2 regions of the Arthrobacter sp. D1-17 genome follow, and region 2 is predicted to be linked to the other one. Evidence: predicted binding sites of a transcription regulator. Region 2 holds the regulator's gene; the other holds the start of a gene.
What was found. The regulator LexA, encoded in region 2, represses DNA repair genes until DNA is damaged. The targets are predictions, from matches to a motif close to TCGAACANNTGTTCGA.
Positions count from the first base shown of each region.

Region 1: the regulator LexA is predicted to act here: its motif matches at 4,938-4,953, upstream of M1E01_RS08790 (DUF6504 family protein).

Region 1 covers NZ_CP096382.1:1,851,671-1,860,692, forward strand. The annotation lists gene M1E01_RS08745 (lipoate--protein ligase family protein) at 1-253, shown strand, start outside; gene M1E01_RS08750 (hypothetical protein) at 314-880, shown strand; gene M1E01_RS08755 (LysE/ArgO family amino acid transporter) at 941-1,561, opposite strand; gene M1E01_RS08760 (LysR family transcriptional regulator ArgP) at 1,634-2,515, shown strand; gene M1E01_RS08765 (mycoredoxin) at 2,531-2,788, opposite strand; gene M1E01_RS08770 (SOS response-associated peptidase) at 2,911-3,642, shown strand; gene M1E01_RS08775 (VOC family protein) at 3,658-4,077, opposite strand; gene M1E01_RS08780 (chorismate mutase) at 4,092-4,418, shown strand; gene M1E01_RS08785 (hypothetical protein) at 4,470-4,856, opposite strand; gene M1E01_RS08790 (DUF6504 family protein) at 5,000-5,371, shown strand; gene M1E01_RS08795 (DNA polymerase III subunit alpha) at 5,368-8,994, shown strand.
Region 2 covers NZ_CP096382.1:2,748,150-2,757,171, reverse strand. The annotation lists gene hflX (GTPase HflX) at 310-1,887, shown strand; gene M1E01_RS12810 (ATP-dependent DNA helicase) at 1,880-3,952, shown strand; gene lexA (transcriptional repressor LexA) at 4,008-4,754, opposite strand; gene M1E01_RS12800 (LysM peptidoglycan-binding domain-containing protein) at 5,090-5,497, shown strand; gene M1E01_RS12795 (histidinol-phosphate transaminase) at 5,580-6,698, shown strand; gene hisB (imidazoleglycerol-phosphate dehydratase HisB) at 6,761-7,387, shown strand; gene hisH (imidazole glycerol phosphate synthase subunit HisH) at 7,384-8,124, shown strand; gene M1E01_RS12780 (hypothetical protein) at 8,125-8,283, shown strand; gene priA (bifunctional 1-(5-phosphoribosyl)-5-((5-phosphoribosylamino)methylideneamino)imidazole-4-carboxamide isomerase/phosphoribosylanthranilate isomerase PriA) at 8,365-9,022, shown strand, end outside.

The DNA of each region.
Region 1 (9,022 bases), 900 kb from region 2:
GACAGCCCAACGCGTCGTATCCGGGGGCTGGCTGTTCAGCTCGGTCATCGTCGTGGAAAATTCGGCACCCATCCGCAACGTCCTCACGGCCAGTTATGCTGCGCTCGGGCTTGACTGGGATCCGGCCACCGCCGGCGCGGGGAACGATCTCGTGCCGCAGGTGGACGTGCAGGCCGTTGAGGACGCGGTCATCAGCACGTACGGGAAATATGCGTCGCTTTCGGACGCGGACTTCAGCAGCCTGCGCCGGTAACGTCCGGGGGTCAGTGCTGACCGGAAGAAACAGCGACTGCAACGACAAGGTGGGGATCCATTGGACGCATTGGCCGGCATCAGCAGCGATGGGCTTCGCATCCTTCCGTGGGTTGCAGCCATTGCCTTCGCGCTGGTGGCGGCCGTTTGGCGTCCGCGCAGGTTTCACTTGACTGCCCTGGGTGCCGTTCTGCTCTTTGCCGCCCTCAATGCAGGCGCCGGCGTCTACGTCCTGAATCACGTTGGTGATGCCCGCTGGTCCCCAAGTGGAGAGTCACGGCTGAGCGCGCCGTCGTTCTCCGGGGCACCGGTGGTGGGCCAGTTTTTGGGCCCCCTCGACGCTGCCATGAACGGAGTGGTCGGCGGAGTGAATGACTTCCTGGCGTTCAAGCAGGCCCTTCCAGTGGCGCTGGACTTTTTTGCCGCTGCCGGCTGGTCCCTGCTGGTGTCGTTCCCGCTGGCCATTATCGCCCTCGCCGTCAGTTATGCCGCGGCCAGGCGCCGGCGGGCAGAATTCGAAGACTATCGGGCCGCCGTCGACCTGCTGAGAGGCGAGGTAGAGCTGCTCAAGCGGCAGATCCCCTCGGGGAATTCGGTCGATACAGCACACCGCGCGGAGGACGATTAGCAGGAGGAGAATTATAGGACGGCAGCAGTAAGGGGGCCGGATTCCGCTCAGCTTTTCCGCTCAGGGAACCAGAAGGAAAGCGGCCAACACTGTCATCAGGACGGCGATGGCGCCGTCGAGAATCCGCCAGGCTCCGGGCCGCGCAAAGACCGGGGCGAGGAACCTGGCGCCGAATCCGAGCAGGCTGAACCAGACCGTACTGCCGGCTATCGCTCCCCAGGCAAACGGCCATCGGCCATCATCGCCGTGGTCGGCCGCGAGCGAACCCAGCAGTACCACGGTGTCCAGATAGACGTGCGGGTTCAGCCAGGTCAGTGCGACGGCGGTTCCCACTGCAGCGGCCAGGGTGCCGGATGCGGAAGCGGCCGCCGCCGTCAGGGAACCGGGCTTCAGCGCCCGGCGGGCCGCAAAAAGCGCGTACGCGAGCAGGAAAGCGGCGCCGGCCCAGCGCACAGCAGTCAGCGCCAGCGGCGCTGACTCGATGAGCGCGCCCACCCCCGCCACGCCTGCTGCGATCAGGAGCGCATCACTGGCGATGCACACTGCCACGATGGGCAGCATGTGCTCACGCCGCAGCCCCTGGCGCAGGACGAAGGCGTTTTGTGCGCCGATGGCGATGATAAGAGAAAGGCCTGCGCCAAAGCCGGTGACCAGGGCGCCAAGGGTTCCAGTAGTTTCCACCCGACTGACTTTAGGCGGCGGAAAATCAGCAGTACAGCTAAACTTCCTTATCTACATTAAGGAAACTTCAGGATGGACGCGACCACCGAGCAGCTTAGGACATTGGTGGCAGTGCTGGACCACGGGACCTTCGACCGTGCAGCCGCAGCACTGCACATCACGTCCTCCGCCGTCAGCCAGAGGATTAAGGCGCTGGAGCAGCAGACCGGGCGCGTCCTGCTGCTGCGGACGAAGCCAGTCCGCCCTACGACGTCGGGAAGCGTGGTGGTCCGTCTGGCCCGCCAGGTGGCACTGCTGGAGAGCGAGGCGATGAATGAGCTGGGGCTGGAAGGGGCAGGCGCCCGTCCGCGCATACCGCTCGTCATCAACGCGGACTCCCTCGCCACCTGGGTGCTGCCGGCTTTGGCGGGAGTGGAACGCGCGAGCTTTGAGATCACCATCGATGACCAGGACCACTCCATCGACCGGCTCAGGGACGGCACGGCGATGGCGGCGATCACCTCGGACTCTGTGCCTGTCCAGGGCTGCACGGTCCGGCCGCTGGGCGTCATGCGCTACCGCGCCGTGGCCAGCCGCACCTTCGTGGAGCAGTGGATGCCGTCAGGGTTTGGCGATGAAGCATTGTCCCAGGTGCCGGTGGTGGTTTTTGACCGCAAGGATGCGCTCCAGGACCGCTACCTCGAGGGCCGGCTGGAGCCAGCAGCGAAGTATCCGCCACGGCACTACGTTCCGGCATCCTCGGATTTCATGCGGGCGATCGAACTCGGGCTGGGCTGGGGCATGCTGCCCGACCTTCAGTCCCGGCCGCTTCTCGACGCGGGCACCCTCGCCGTCCTCGACAACAAACTGCATGTGGACGTTCCGCTGTACTGGCAGCAGTGGTCGATCGAATCAGCGACGCTTAAACATGTAGCCACCGCCTTGGAGAAGGCGGCGGCTACATGTCTGCGCTAAGCGGTTGGTGCGCGCCTACGCGGCAAGGCGGCTCTTGACCTCGGCTGCCGAAGGGTTCGTTGCTGCCGTCCCGTCCGGGAAGAGGACGGTGGGAACCGTGCGGTTGCCGCCGTTGATCTGCTCGACGAGGTCGGCGGTGCCCTCTACTTCTTCGATGTTGATTTCGGTATAGCCGATTCCCTGGGCATCCAGCTGCTTCTTGAGTCGGTTGCAGTAGCCGCACCAGGTGGTGGAAAACATGGTGATGGTGCCGTCTTCGGGGGTGAAGTCCACGTGAGCTCCTCAGGAGTAGGTTCGTACAAGTCGGTTCCGTTCCAGTCAACCGTAACGCGTGTGCCGGTATTCCCCCGCCTGTGTTGCGATGGCATGCTGGAGCCATGTGTGGACGCTACGTGATGGCCAGGGCTGTCGGGGACCTGCTGGCGGAATTTGACGCTGAACTCGAGAACGACGTCCAAATACCGCCTTCGTGGAACATCGCTCCGACTGACGATGCCCCGATCGTCCTCGAAAGGCTGACCGACGCGGCCCCGGTCCGCCAGCTGCACGTCGCCCGCTGGGGTCTTGTCCCTTCGTGGGCAAAAGACCTCCGGGGCGGGGCGAAGATGATCAACGCCCGGAGTGAGACCGTGCTGGAGAAACCCGCGTTCCGGAAGGCGGTGCAGTCGCGCCGCTGCGCTGTGCCGGCCGACGGCTATTACGAATGGAAGCAGGGTGACGGTCGTAACAAGCAGCCCTACTACGTCCACCCGCGGGACGGGTCCGTCATGGCGTTTGCCGGACTCTACGAGTGGTGGAAGGACCCGTCCGTACCGCCGGGGGAACCCGGCCAGTGGATGCTTTCGATGTCCATCATGACGGCGGACTCCCCGCCGGCAGGTGCTGAGGGCACGATCTTCGCAGAGCTTACCGCGCTGCATGACCGGGTGCCGCTGCCGATGGGCCGGGACACGATGTCCGCCTGGCTGGACCCGCAGGTGGATGATGCTGCGGGCCTCGTGGATCTCGTGCGCTCGGGCGTGAAGGAGGTCGCGGCCGGCTGGCGGGTGGATTCCGTGGGCCAGGCTGTGGGGAACGTACGCAACAATTCGCCCGAACTCATCGAGCCGGTTGCGGCTCTCTTCTAGTGGGGTGCCTCCGCATCAGACGGTGACCCGGCCGCCGTCGTCCACCGACCATGTGGGGTTGAACGCAATCTCCCACCGGAAGCCGTCCGGATCGGCGAAATAGCCCGTGTAGCCGCCCCAGGGCTGCGTTTTCGGAGGGGATACGATGGCGGCACCTGCGGCCTCCGCTTCTGCCATCACCTCATCGACGCCGGCAGCACTTCCGACGTTATGGCTGAGCGTGATGCAGGGAACAGGGCCGGGAGCATCGACGCCGGCTTCGGACTGCATCTGGCCGACCTCCCAGAGCGAGAGCATGAGTCCGTGATTGGCCTGAATGAACACCACCTCCGGGAATTCCCGGTGGACCGGCCACCCGAGACCCTCAACATAGAAGCGGCGGGAGGCGGCCACGCTGCGCACTCCCAACGAAATAAAATCGACTCGGGGCTGCATGGTTCGATACTGTCATGGACATGCCCACAAATCACGGAGACGATAAAAGCGCCCAGGCTGACAGGGAACAGCTCGCCGCTGTCCGGATCGCCGTGGATGAGGTGGATGACCAGATCGTCACCCTGATTGCACGGCGCGAGCGCCTGATCAGGATCGCGGGAACGCTGAAGGGCGATGACGCTGAAGTGCGGGCTCCGGGGCGGGTGGAACGCGTGATTGAACATGTCCGTTCCGCCGCGGAGAAAAAGGAAATTGACCCGGACATCGTCGAAAGCACCTACCGGGCGATGATTTCGAAGTTCATCGAACTCGAGATGAAGATCCACAACGAAAACAACTGAGTGGGTACGTGCCCGTCCCGCGCTTGTGCTGCGCTGGCCGGCGGCAAGAGGCTAAAGCGATTCCTCTACCGGCACGCCTGACTGGAATTCACGGCCGTCGGCCTCGCTGAAGGCTGACATCAGGTGGCCCTTCTCAAGGCCGAGCACGGTGCTCATGGGGAACTTGCCCGTGATGGTGCTGCCCGAGTGCTCGACGCTCTTGAGGTCGAAGTTTTCCTCGGTGCCGTCATGGCTGAAGGCGTACATGGACACGGCTTCGCCATTCATGAACTCTATTCCGAGCCTCCGTTGATGCGAGTAGTCCGGAGTTGCAGCGACGAGCCCCACGACGAAGGCGCCCGATCCTGGAATATTGCCGTCAATATCGAAGGTGGCCACCAAATCGCTGTCTTCGGCGGCGATGCTTACGTGCTTCAGGAGTGCGTCATTGGAACTCATGGCTCCATCCTGCCCTCTGAGCCGCCGTCCGTCCACACTTCACCTAGGTTTTGTCAGCGGCCCGGCGTAGACTGTTCTTATTCGAATACATATTCGAATGCTCCCATATTTACAGCAGGTTGATTTCGTATCCGGAGGCACGAGTGGGCATGTTCAGTGAGTCCGTGGACGTTGTCTGCGGACCCGATGGCCGGCCTGCCGAGCTGCGATGGGGAGGCCGGAACTATGCAGTCTGTGCTGAACCAGTGCATTGGTTTGAGCGCCGCCAGTGGTGGGCCGAGGAACAACGCGCTCCTTTGGGCAGCGGCCAGGGACTCGTAGACCACGAGATCTGGCGCGTCCAGGTGGTGCCTTCTGAGGCCGCCCCCGGCCCGACAGCTTCTGCCGTTGGCGCTCCTGAATCGAAAACCCCTGCTGCTCCTGAGCATCTGACCCTTGACCTGGTCCGGCATACCGGCAGCGGACGCTGGCGGCTCCTCCGGATCCACGACGCCCTTCGGCATAAAACAGCATGAGTTTCACGCATCTCCACGTTTCCACCGCCTTCAGCGCCCATTACGGGGTCTCCTGGCCTGATGAGCTGGCCCAGTCAGCGGCCGCCGCCGGGGCCACCGCCCTTGCCTGCACCGACAGGGACGGGCTGTATGGAACGGTAAAACACCTCAAGGCCTGCATGGCTGCCGGGATTGACCCCGTTATCGGAGTGGACCTTGGCGTGTATGACGACGGCGCAGACCTGCGCAGCTCGCCCGGCGGCCGCGTCGTGGTGCTGGCGCATGGGCACACCAACGGTGCCGGATACAGGGCGCTCTGCCGGCTGATTTCGGATGCACATGCCCGCACCACGGGTAAGGCCGGGGGAGCAGTGCCCGTTGCCGTGACCCGGGCGGAACTGGCATCAAGGGTCCTTGACCCCGCAACCCTCAAACCTGTCCTCACCGTGCTTGTCGGTCCTGATTCCGACGTGGGCCGTGCCATGGGTGGCCGCCGTTACCTCCGGCCCCGCACCCTGTTCAAGGGCTGGCTGGATGCCCTTCCGGCCGGAAGCATCGTTGCCGAAGTCGTCTCCCACCTCAGCCCTCCGGGACAGGCGCTCAGCACGGCGCACGCCGTCCGCATGCTCAAACTTGCCCAGGAGTTCGGGATTCCTGCCGTTCTGACCAACGCCGTCAGATACTGCGCAGAGGACGGAGCAGCTACTGCCGACGTTCTGGATTCAGCACGCACCCTCAAATCGTTGCCCGAGCTCTCCGCCGCTCCGCTGCTCCAGCCCACCGGGCAGGGATGGCTGAAATCGCCTGGACAGATGCTGCAGCTGGCAAAGGAGATCATTTCCGCCGCCGGATACAGTGCAGCCGACCTCCAGGTGCTGCTCGCGCAGACGGAGGCGCTCGCGGACCGCTGCAGGGTGGACCCCGCAACGGATATGGGATGGAAGCAGCCGGTGGTTCCGGAAGCATCGGTGATTGGCATTGAAGGAGATCCCCTGGCGGAGCTGGTGCAGCGGTGCGAGGCCGGTGTATCGCGCCGGTTCCCCGGGATCTCCGGCCAGGCGGAGGCTGACATGCGCGCCCGGCTCGAGCACGAACTGAAGATCATCTCCAACCTTGGCTTCGCTTCCTACTTCCTGACTGTGGCGGAAGTGTCGCGGATGATCCTGGACATGGGAGTCAGGGCAGCCGCCAGAGGATCCGGCGCTTCAAGCCTGGTCAATTACCTGATCGATGTCAGCCAGGTGAACCCGCTGCAGCATGACCTGATTTTTGAGCGGTTCCTGTCGCAGGACAGGTCCACCCTGCCGGACATCGACATTGACGTCGAAAGCGCAGAGCGGCACAACGTTTACCGGAAGATCTTCGACCGTTTCGGGTCCCAGCGCGTGACTCTCATGAGCATGCAGAACGGATACCGGGCACGGGGTGCCGTCCGCGACGCCGGAATGGCGCTGGGCATGGACGAAAACGATGTTGGTGAAATCGCCAAGCAGCTCTGGCGTTTCTCAGCCCGCAAGTTTCGGGAAGCGCTCGAGGAAAAGCCTGAGCTTCGTGAATTTGCGGACCGGTTGGAACAAAGGGATTATTCCGGCAACCAGCAGCTGGATCTGCTCGTTGACCTCACCGAGCGCCTTGACCGGCTGCCTCGCCACATTTCGATGCACCCATGCGGGGTGATCCTGGGAGATGCCACCCTCCTGGACAGGACGCCCGTCCAGCCCAGCGGGCTGGGACTGCCCATGAGCCAGTTCGATAAGCACGACATGGACCCGATGGGCATGCTCAAACTGGACGTGCTGGGTGTCCGGATGCAAAGCGCCATGGCGTTTGCGGTACGGGAAATCATCCGCATCCACCCGTCCAAGGCCGAGGTGGTGTCAGCGGGCGCGCATCCCACCCGGCCGGACGGCACGGGACCTGACTACATCAGCGACAATGGCTTCATCGACCTGAACGCGGTACCGCTGGATGATGAGCCCACGTATGAACTGATCCGGAGTACCCACACGCTGGGCTGCTTTCAGATCGAGTCACCCGGCCAGCGCGAACTTGTGGGCAAATTGGCGCCCCGGGAATTCAACGACCTCATCATCGATATTTCCCTCTTCCGGCCGGGTCCCATGAAATCTGACATGGTGCGGCCGTTCCTGGAGCACCGGCACGGCTTTGCCCCGGAGGTCTACCCGCATCCGAACCTCAAGCCCGTGCTGCAGGAGACCCACGGGGTGACCGTGTTCCACGAACAGATCCTGAGGACCTTTGACGTGATGACGGGCTGTGGACTGGCGAAGGCTGACGAGTTCCGCAGGGCGTTGAGCAACGAGGTCATGGAATCCCAGGTGGAGGAGTTTTTCCGCCGTGAGGCCAAAGCCAAGGGGTATTCGCCGGGCGTGGTCGACAAAGTATGGGGGACCTTGAAATCGTTCGCCAGCTTTGGCTTCTGCAAGGCGCATGGCGCGGCCTTTGCCGTACCCACGTACCAGTCGGCCTGGCTGAAAGCACATCATCCGGAGGCATTCCTTGCCGGACTGTGGGAGCACGATCCCGGCATGTATCCCAAGCGTCTCCTTGTCGCCGAGGCCCGCCGGCTCGGCATCCCCATTCTCCCGCTGGACATTAACCTCAGCGGGGATGAATACCGGGTGGAACGGGTCGGCGAGGGCCGGGACCGCGGAAAACTTGGGATCAGACTGAGCCTGAAAGGTATATACGGCCTTTCAGGGGCTGAATTAAAGCGGATTGTGGCAGGGCAGCCCTATGACTCCCTGGCGGATCTCCGGGCACGGGCACGGCTGACGAAACCGAGCATCAGAAGGCTCGCCCAGCTGGGCGCCTTCGACTCCCTGCACCGGGAGTCAGGTGGAGCCGCCAATAGGGCCGACCTTGTCCAGCACCTTCAGAACCTGCAGACCGGCCAGTCCAAAAAGGGGACAGAGATCATTGAGGGCCAGCTGGCCCTGCCCCTGGGTGATGTCGAGCTGAGGAACGTCAAGGCAGAACTCCCGCCGCCAACATTGGTCGAGAATGTCCGGGCTGAACTGGACCTCATGGCCGTGGACGTCAGCGAGCATCTGATGGCCAGCCACCGCCCCCTGCTGGACAAGCTAGGCGTCACCACCGCGGACAAACTCCTGGGTTTGAGGAACGGCACCGAGGTTTTGGTGGCCGGAGTGCGTGTTGCCACCCAGACTCCGCCCATGCGCGGGGGCAGAAGGGTGGTGTTCATCAGCATCGACGACGGCACCGGGTGCGTGGACTCAGTGTTCTTCCATGAGGCGCAGGAACTGGCGGGACCCCTGCTGTTCGGGACCCGGCTGCTCCTCATCCGCGGAACCACCAGGAGAACCGGTCCGCGTGGCATCAGCCTCAGCGCCAGCATGGCCTGGGATCTCAGCAGGGTCGAAAGCCTGCCCTTCCCGGAAGATTCCTTCCCGGCAAACTCCTCCCGGGAAAACCCCTCTCCGGAAAACCCCTCTCCGGAAAACCCCTCTCCGGAAAACACAGTTCCCTCCCGGGATGATTCCGGTAACGGGCCGGACAACGGAAAACTGCACCCCGGTACCGTCATTCCCGAAGAGTTCCGGAGCCCCGGCCCGCTGAGCGGAATCGGCCGGAACCTTGCCATCACCGGGCTGAGCGGATGACCTTTTCCTGTCCGTCCGGCCCGTGTCC
Region 2 (9,022 bases):
GGAAAACCGGCGCCGGAGTTCTGGTATTCTAGTAGGCATGTTCCTGACTTTTGAGTAGCCGGTATTTGTCGGCCGCAGGTTCAAGCCGCGGCCTCCGGCCACATGCCCTCCCGTTGCGATGCAGGTGTACAGCCTTCCGCGCGGAGCGCGCCCATTGACGCTCAATCAGTCCATTTCCTGCCGCTCCGGCTCCAAGCCCGCGGCATGTCAGGAGCCTCCGTGACCCTTCCCAGTCAGCCCAGCGCGAATACCGTGCCCAAGGGCGGCAATCAGCACTATTCTAAAGATGCAGAACCTTTTAAGGAGACCATGACCAGTCAGCACAATTCCGGATCCGACCCAGCCGCCCAGGACATGAGCCCTGAGGAAATCCAGGCTGTGATCGACCGGATCCTCTCCAAGGACGTCCCGGCCCGGGGCGCCGCAGCTGCTAACGGCCCGGAAGCCGGCAGTAACGCGGTCCTTGGCACAGCGCAGGCCATCTCGCGCCTTGACGAAGAACACAGTATGTTCGACGGCGACCAGCAGGACCTCGAGGAACGCCGCGCACTGCGCCGTACGGCTGGGCTGTCCACCGAACTCGAAGACGTCACCGAAGTTGAATACCGGCAGCTGCGCCTGGAGCGTGTGGTTTTGGCTGGGCTCTGGAGCGAAGGCACCCTCGCCGACGCCGAGAACTCCTTGCGGGAACTGGCCGCCCTCGCCGAAACGGCTGGGTCGGAAGTTCTCGATGGGCTGGTCCAGCGGCGGGCAAAACCTGACCCCGGGACTTTCTTGGGCGCCGGAAAGGCCCTGGAGCTCAAGGACGTCGTGATGGCCACCGGCGCAGATACCGTGGTGGTGGACGCGGAACTTGCCCCCTCGCAGCGCCGCGGGCTCGAAGACATCGTCAAAGTCAAGGTCATTGACCGCACCGCGCTGATCCTCGACATCTTCGCCCAGCATGCGAAGAGCCGCGAAGGCAAGGCTCAGGTGGAGCTCGCGCAGCTCGAATACCTGCTCCCACGCCTCCGTGGCTGGGGCGAATCGATGTCCCGCCAAGCCGGTGGCCAGGTGGGCGGCGCCGGTGCAGGCATGGGCTCGCGTGGTCCCGGTGAAACCAAGATCGAACTGGACCGGCGGCGCATCCGCACGCGGATGGCGAAGCTGCGCCGCGAGATTGCCGCGATGAAGCCGGCCCGGGAAACCAAGCGGGCCAACCGGCGTCGTAATGCCGTACCGTCCGTGGCGATCGCCGGGTACACCAACGCCGGCAAGTCCTCACTGCTGAACCGGCTGACTGATGCCGGCGTCCTGGTCGAAAACGCCTTGTTCGCCACGCTGGATCCGACCGTGCGCAAGGCGGAGACCGCGGACGGTCTGGGGTACACGCTCGCGGACACGGTGGGCTTCGTCCGGTCACTTCCCACACAGCTGGTGGAGGCTTTCCGCTCCACGCTGGAGGAAGTGGCAGACGCAGATCTGATCCTGCACGTTGTGGATGTCTCCCACCCGGATCCGGAGGGCCAGATCGCTGCTGTGCGCTCCGTCTTCGCCGAGGTGGACGCGCGCAAGGTGCCCGAGATCATCGTTCTGAACAAGGCTGACGCGGCGGATCCGTTCGTCGTCGAGCGACTGAAGCAGCGCGAGCCGCGCCATGTGGTGGTGTCGGCCCGCACCGGCCAGGGAATTCCCGAGCTGCTTAAGGCGATCAGCGACGGGATTCCGCGGCCCAGCGTCAAGCTTGAACTGCTGGTGCCGTACCATCGCGGAGACCTGATCAACAAGCTCCACGAGTCTGATGCGGAGATCCTCAGCATGGAGCACGAAGAGGGCGGCACCCGGGCCGTGGTCATGGTCCGGGAAGGCCTTGCGGCTGAACTGGAATCCTTCATCATCAATGACTGACCGGGCGGCAGCCTCCGCCGGTGCCGCTCCCTCCTCCGGCGCCACGGCCGGCGAGGAGTTCGTCATCGAGCTCCTCGACCGTGCCGTGGCGGCCATGGGCGGCCAGAGCCGCAGCGGCCAGCATGAGATGGCGCGGCAGGTGGCCCGGGCCATTGAAACCGGCCACCACCTGCTGGTCCAGGCCGGCACAGGCACCGGAAAATCCCTCGCCTACCTGGTCCCGCTCATCGCCCACTCGCTGGAAAGCAACAAGCCCACACTCGTCTCAACGGCCACCCTGGCGCTGCAGACCCAGATCGTTGGCCGCGACCTTCCCCGGCTGTTGGAGAGCCTCAAACCGGCACTCGACCGCCCGGTGAAGGTTGCCCTCGTCAAAGGCCGTGCCAACTACGTCTGCCGGCACAAGCTCGAAGGGGGCTTTCCCTCCGAGGAGCCCGCCGAGGGGCAGCTTTTCTCCTTGGGCGAGGACACCAGCGTCCCGCACTTCGCGGCTGCCATGGGCGGGCCGTCGTCACAGCTTGGCAAGGAGGTCGTCCGCCTCCGCGAATGGGCGGAAAAGACCACCACGGGCGACCGCGACGAGCTCCTTCCCGGTGTCACGGACCGCGCCTGGCGGCAGGTCTCCGTCACTTCGATGGAATGCCTGGGCGCCCAGAAGTGTCCGCTCGCCGAAGAATGCTTCAGCGAGCTGGCCCGGCACGAGGCAGCCGATGCCGACGTCGTCGTCACCAACCATGCCATGCTTGCAGTCAGCGCATTTGAGGGCCTGGCGGTCCTGCCCGAATACGATGTGGTCGTCGTCGATGAAGCTCACGAGCTGCACGACCGGGTCACCGGCGCAGTGTCCGGACAGCTGTCCGTCGCCATGGTCCATGCGGCAGCATCAGGTGCCCGCAAACACACCGGGATTACCGTGGACGCGCTCAACAACGCGGCGGCCAACCTTGAACTTGCCCTCGCGGCTGTCCCCAGCGGTCTGCTGCCCAACGGATTAAACGCGGAACAGCTCGACTGCGTTGACCAGCTCCGGGAGGCGTGCCGGGCGGCGCTCTCGGATTCCAAGGGGGACAGTAACAGCACGGCCGACGGCGGCCGGCAGCTCGCGCGCTCCCGCCTCCTCGTCATCCTGGAACTGTGCGAACGGCTGCTCGCCGCACGCGAGAACCGCGAGGTTGTCTGGTTTTCGCGGAACAGCACCTTCGATCCCCAGCAGGGGTACTCACCGCCGGATGACACGCAGCCCGCGCTGATCAACATCGCACCACTCAGCGTCGCCGGGCGCCTGCGGGAGGGATTGTTCGCGGACCACACGGTGGTGCTGACTTCCGCTACGCTCGCCATCGGTTCCGCGTTCGAACCCGCTGCCGGCGGCCTCGGCCTCCTGGGTGACGGCGCCCCCGGCTGGACCGGAGTGGACGTCGGATCGCCGTTTGACTACCCCAAGCAAGGCATACTCTACGTGGCAGGGCATCTGCCCAAGCCGGGGAGGGGCACGTCGCCTGAAGCGCTGGACGAACTCGAAGCGCTGATCAGGGCCTCCGGAGGTGGAGCACTGTGCCTCTTCTCATCCCGCCGTGCCGCTGAGGAGGCCGCGGATGCCCTGAGGCCGCGCCTGGACGTCGACGTGCTTTGCCAGGGAGACTCCACGATGACCGCGCTGGTTAAGCAGTTCGCGGACGAGCCGGATACCTGCCTCTTCGGGACCATGTCGCTATGGCAGGGGGTGGACGTGCCGGGTGGCTCTTGCAGGCTTGTAGTGATCGACAGGATTCCGTTTCCGCGGCCGGATGATCCGCTGATGACTGCCCGCTCCCGGGCAGTGGCGCAGTCCGGCGGCAACGGCTTCATGTCCGTCTCGGCGACCCACGCCGCGATCCGCCTGGCCCAGGGTGCCGGTCGTCTCATCCGGTCCACCGATGACAGGGGTGTGGTGGCTGTACTGGATTCGCGCCTCTCCACTGAGCGTTACGGCGCGTTCCTGCGGGCAGCGCTTCCACCGTTCTGGCCGACGACCGACCGCAAGATCGCCCTTGCGGCATTGGAACGACTCGCCCGGGCTGACTGAGGGCAGGCTTGCGTGTGACGGTCGCAGCGAGAGCTTGTCCCTGAAGCGGACACGCCTAGAGCGAGCGGAGCACCGAGACGACCTTGCCCATGACGATGGCGTGGTCGCCCAGAATGGGCTCGTACTGCGTGTTTTGCGGAAGCAGCCACGTGTGGCCATCCCGCTGCCGAAATGTCTTCACTGTTGCTTCGTCATCCAGCAGGGCCGCAACGATGTCGCCGTTGACGGCGTCACTCTGCCGGCGTACAACCACCCAGTCGCCGTCGCAGATGGCAGCATCCACCATGGAGTCCCCTGCGACGCGCAGCATGAACAGTTCCCCGTGGCCCACAAGCTGCCGGGGGAGTGGCATGAGCTCCTCCACCATTTGGTCGGCGAGGATGGGGCCGCCGGCAGCGATGCGCCCGACGAGCGGCACCATGGCGGTGTCGGTTGCGCTGGGAAGCTCGGACACACTGACCGGGCCGACACTCTGAAGCCGCACGTCCTGCTCGGGATCGGAGGTCTTGGACAGGCCGGCGTCCAGCGTCAGCGGCATGAGGACTTCCATGGCGCGGGGCCGCTTGGGATCGCGCCGGAGATACCCGAGCTTTTCCAGTTGAGAGAGCTGGTGAGTAACGCTGGACAGGCTGGCCAGCCCGACGATGTCTCCAATCTCCCGCATGGAGGGAGGGTAGCCGTTGTCATTGACCGAGCGCTGGATGGTCTCCAGTATCTTCTTCTGACGAATCGTCAGCCCCTTGGGCTTCCGGGGCCGCTGGCTGCGCTGGGTAGCTTTGCCTTCGGAGGCTGATGCTGCCATGTTCGCAAATGCCTTTCGTTCCACCCGGTCTGCGGGCTGCAGTGCCGGGAACCCCCGGCCTGAAAATGTCAGACCCTGCTGATCAACTGCAGAAGTGGTTGTTCTTCGATTTCAAACGTAGGCCAGCCGCAGGGCTTTTTCAAACATTTGTTCTAGCGAGTCTCGACTTTATTCGTTGATAAGTGCTAAAACTGGAGAAGCAAAAGTTCGAATATGTGTTCTATTGCAACTGCAGGTCCGGTCGGTTCTTCGAACACACTGGCGGACATGCTCAGCAGTATCGACCGGCAGCAGCACAGAGCAGCAGCACAGAGTAGTCCAGGAGGGCTCAGGTCATGTCAGCTTCAACAACCGTTCATCAGCCTCTTTCGCTCCAGTCCCACCCAGTCCCGTCCCAGGGCAGGACCGAACAGGCGGGGAAGCCGCCGCGTCTGCGTCTGACCCGCCGGGGCCGCATCGTTCTGATCGGGTTGCCGCTGGTGCTTCTGGCGGCGCTTCTGTTGACTCTGGCCGGACTGCTGAATTCCCCGGCTAAGGCAGCCGACGCGGCCAGCGAACTCTCGGTCACGGAGACGGTCACTGTGACGGTGCAGCCCGGGGAGTCGCTATGGGCCATCGCCGTGGACGCGGATCCCCACAGGGACGCCCGCGACACTATTGCCGACATTGTCCAGCTGAACGATCTGGAGGACGGCAAAGTTCTGCCGGGGCAGCAGCTGTTCGTCCCGTCCGCCAAGTCCTGAATGCGGTGCAGAATCGCTCCCTGCCTGCCGTCGCACCGGCCACAGTTTCCTGCCAGCCGCTTCGGGCAAATAAACTGTCCACGTGACCGACCAGCTTGAGCGACTGAACCGCCTTCCCCTTCGGACCAACCTGCGGGGGTTGACGCCCTACGGCGCGCCGCAGCTGGACGTGCCTATCCTGCTGAACGTCAATGAGAACACTCATGGCGTACCGGCCGATGTCAGGGCAGCCATATCGGAGGCTGTGACAGAGGCTGCGGCCGGACTGAACCGCTACCCGGACCGCGAATTCACCCAGCTCCGGGAAGCCCTCGCCGAATACCTGGGCCACGGTCTGGGCGCCGAAAACATCTGGGCGGCCAACGGCTCCAATGAAGTCCTCCAGCAGATCCTCCAGGCCTTCGGCGGCCCCGGCCGCACGGCGTTGGGATTTCCGCCCACGTACTCCATGTACCCGCTGCTGGCCAGCGGCACCGACACTGAATACATCGTGGGGCAGCGGGCGGAGGACTACGGCCTGAGCGCCGAGTCCGCGGCACGCCAGGTCCGGGAGCTGCAGCCGAACGTCGTGTTCCTGTGCTCGCCAAACAATCCCACCGGCACGGGCCTGGGGCTGGATGTAGTAGAAGCCGTGTATCAAGCCGGCGAAGCCAGCCAGACCGTTGTGATTGTCGACGAGGCCTACCACGAGTTTGCGCACGACGGCACGCCCAGCGCCCTGACGCTGCTGCCCGGGCGTGAGCGGCTCATAGTGTCCCGGACCATGAGCAAGGCCTTTGCCCTGGCCGGAGCCCGGCTCGGATACATGGCAGCAGCCCCGGAAGTGGCCGACGCGCTGCGCCTTGTCCGCCTTCCGTACCACCTGTCGGCGATCACCCAGGCCACTGCTCTGGCCGCGCTGGAGCACAGGGAGGCTCTGATGGCCGACGTCGAGGACATCAAGCGCCAGCGCGACCGGATTGTCACAGAGCTGACGCGGATGGGTCTGAAGCCTGCGGCGTCGGACTCCAACTACGTCTTCTTCGGCGGCATCGAGAACCCCCACCAGGTGTGGCAGGAGCTGCTGGACTCCGGTGTCCTGATTAGGGATGTCGGGATCCCCGGGCACCTGCGTGTTACCGCGGGTACTGAGACGGAAACCACAGCCTTCCTCGGGGCGCTGGAAGCGATCCTGGCCCGGCAGGCAGCCCTTCCGGCCTAAACTGGAGGGTAGACCGAGAGCAGCGTCTGCATCATCCTTCGTCAAAAAGGACATCTATCACCATGACCGATACCGGAATCAAGACTGTCGGGGCCCGCACCGCGCGCCTGGAGCGCACCACCAGTGAATCCTCCGTTCTGGTGGAGATCGACCTCGACGGCACCGGAGTATCAGACATCAGCACCTCGGTCCCGTTTTACGACCACATGCTGACCGCGCTGTGCAAGCACTCGCTGATCGACATGACCGTGAAGGCTACCGGCGACATCCACATCGATGTCCACCACACGGTGGAGGACGTTGCCATCACGTTTGGCGAGGTGCTGCGCACCGCCCTCGGCAACAAGGCCGGCATCCGCCGCTTCGGTGAAGCAACCGTGCCGCTGGACGAGGCACTTGCCCACGCGGTGGTTGATGTTTCCGGCCGGCCTTACCTCGTGCACGGAGGTGAACCGGCAGGCCAGGAATACCACCTGATCGGCGGGCATTTCACCGGTTCGCTAACCCGCCACGTCTTTGAGGCCATCACCCTGCACGCCGGCATCTGCCTGCACATGAACGTCCTCGCGGGGCGGGATCCGCACCACATTGTCGAGGCCCAGTTCAAAGCATTCGCCAGGGCGCTGCGCGCCGCCGTCGAGCCCGACCCCCGGGTCGAGGGAATTCCGTCCACGAAGGGTGCACTGTGACAGGCAAAGTGCTGCGCGACGGCGCCATCATCGACCCCTCGGCCACGGTGAAGCTCCCGTCGCCCGAAGGGAAGCCGACGGTCACCGTGCTGGACTATGGATCAGGCAACGTCCGTTCTGCTGTCCGGGCGCTCGAACGCGCCGGTGCTGAGGTCATTCTGAGCTCCAAGCAGGAGGATGTTCTGAACGCTGACGGCCTGGTGGTTCCGGGCGTGGGTGCCTTCGAAACTGTCATGCGTGAGCTTAAAGCCGTGGACGGCATCCGGATGATCGGGCGCCGCGTCGCCGGCGGCCGGCCGGTCCTTGGCATCTGCGTTGGCCTCCAGGTGCTCTTCGAAGCGGGCGTGGAACACGGGACAGAAGCGGAAGGCATGGGGGAGTGGCCAGGCAAGGTTGAGCTCCTTCCCGCCGACGTGGTTCCCCACATGGGATGGAACACGGTCAAGGTTCCGGAGGGTTCAAGGCTGTTCGAAGGCGTGGAGAATGAGCGGTTCTACTTCGTGCACTCCTATGGGGTGCAGAGCTGGGACTTCGACGTCATCCAGCCCCGCATGGCCCCACCGCTCGTCACCTGGTCCGAGCACGGCGCACCCTTCATCGCAGCCGTGGAGAACGGTCCGCTGTGCGCCACGCAATTCCACCCCGAAAAATCGGGCGACGCCGGCGGCCGACTCCTCAAGAACTGGGTGACCAGCCTGCTCAGTTCCTCGCACCGCATCCCCCCAGCGGACGCCTAGATGTGGTCGGTCGTCCTGATGGGCCTCGCCGGCTTGCTGATCGGCGGCGCGCTGTCCTTCAGGCAGCAGGAGAAGCCGCTCTGGACGCAAATAGGGTTCGGCGTCCTGGCGGCAATGTCACTGCTGGCCGCCTACCTGCTGACCCTGCCCGGATCCTGACGCCGGCTCCCTGACCACCGCGCAGCCATGACGTCTGCGCAATTCATAACCACATGTGCTCCACGAGAACTGAGGACCGAGATGACCAGCCAGAACGAACTGCCGGCACTTGAACTGCTTCCCGCAGTCGACGTCGTGAACGGGCAGGCCGTGCGCCTGGTCCAGGGCGAAGCAGGCAGCGAAACCAGCTATGGCACCCCCTTGGAGGCGGCCCTGAACTGGCAGCAGCAGGGCGCCGAGTGGGTCCACCTCGTGGACCTGGACGCGGCCTTCGGCCGCGGCTCGAATGCCGAGTTGCTGCGCGAAGTCGTCGGTCGTCTGGACATCAAGGTGGAATTCTCCGGCGGCCTGCGCGACGACGAATCGCTGGAAAAGGCACTGGACCTGGGAGTCGCGCGGGTCAACCTTGGAACCGCGGCCCTGGAAAACCCGGAGTGGACTGCCCGAGCCATCGACCGCTTCGGTGATCGGATCGCTGTCGGACTCGACGTCCGCGGCACCACCCTGGCTGGGCGCGGCTGGACTAAAGAGGGCGGGGACCTCTGGGACGTGCTGGGCCGCCTCGAGGAAGCGGGCTGTGCCCGCTACGTGGTGACGGACGTGACCAAGGACGGCACGCTGCAGGGACCCAACGTTGAACTGTTGCGCCAGATGGTGGAAAAGACTGGCAAGCCCGTGGTGGCCTCCGGCGGGATCTCCAGCCTGGATGACCTGAAGGTCCTGCGCTCACTGGTCCCGC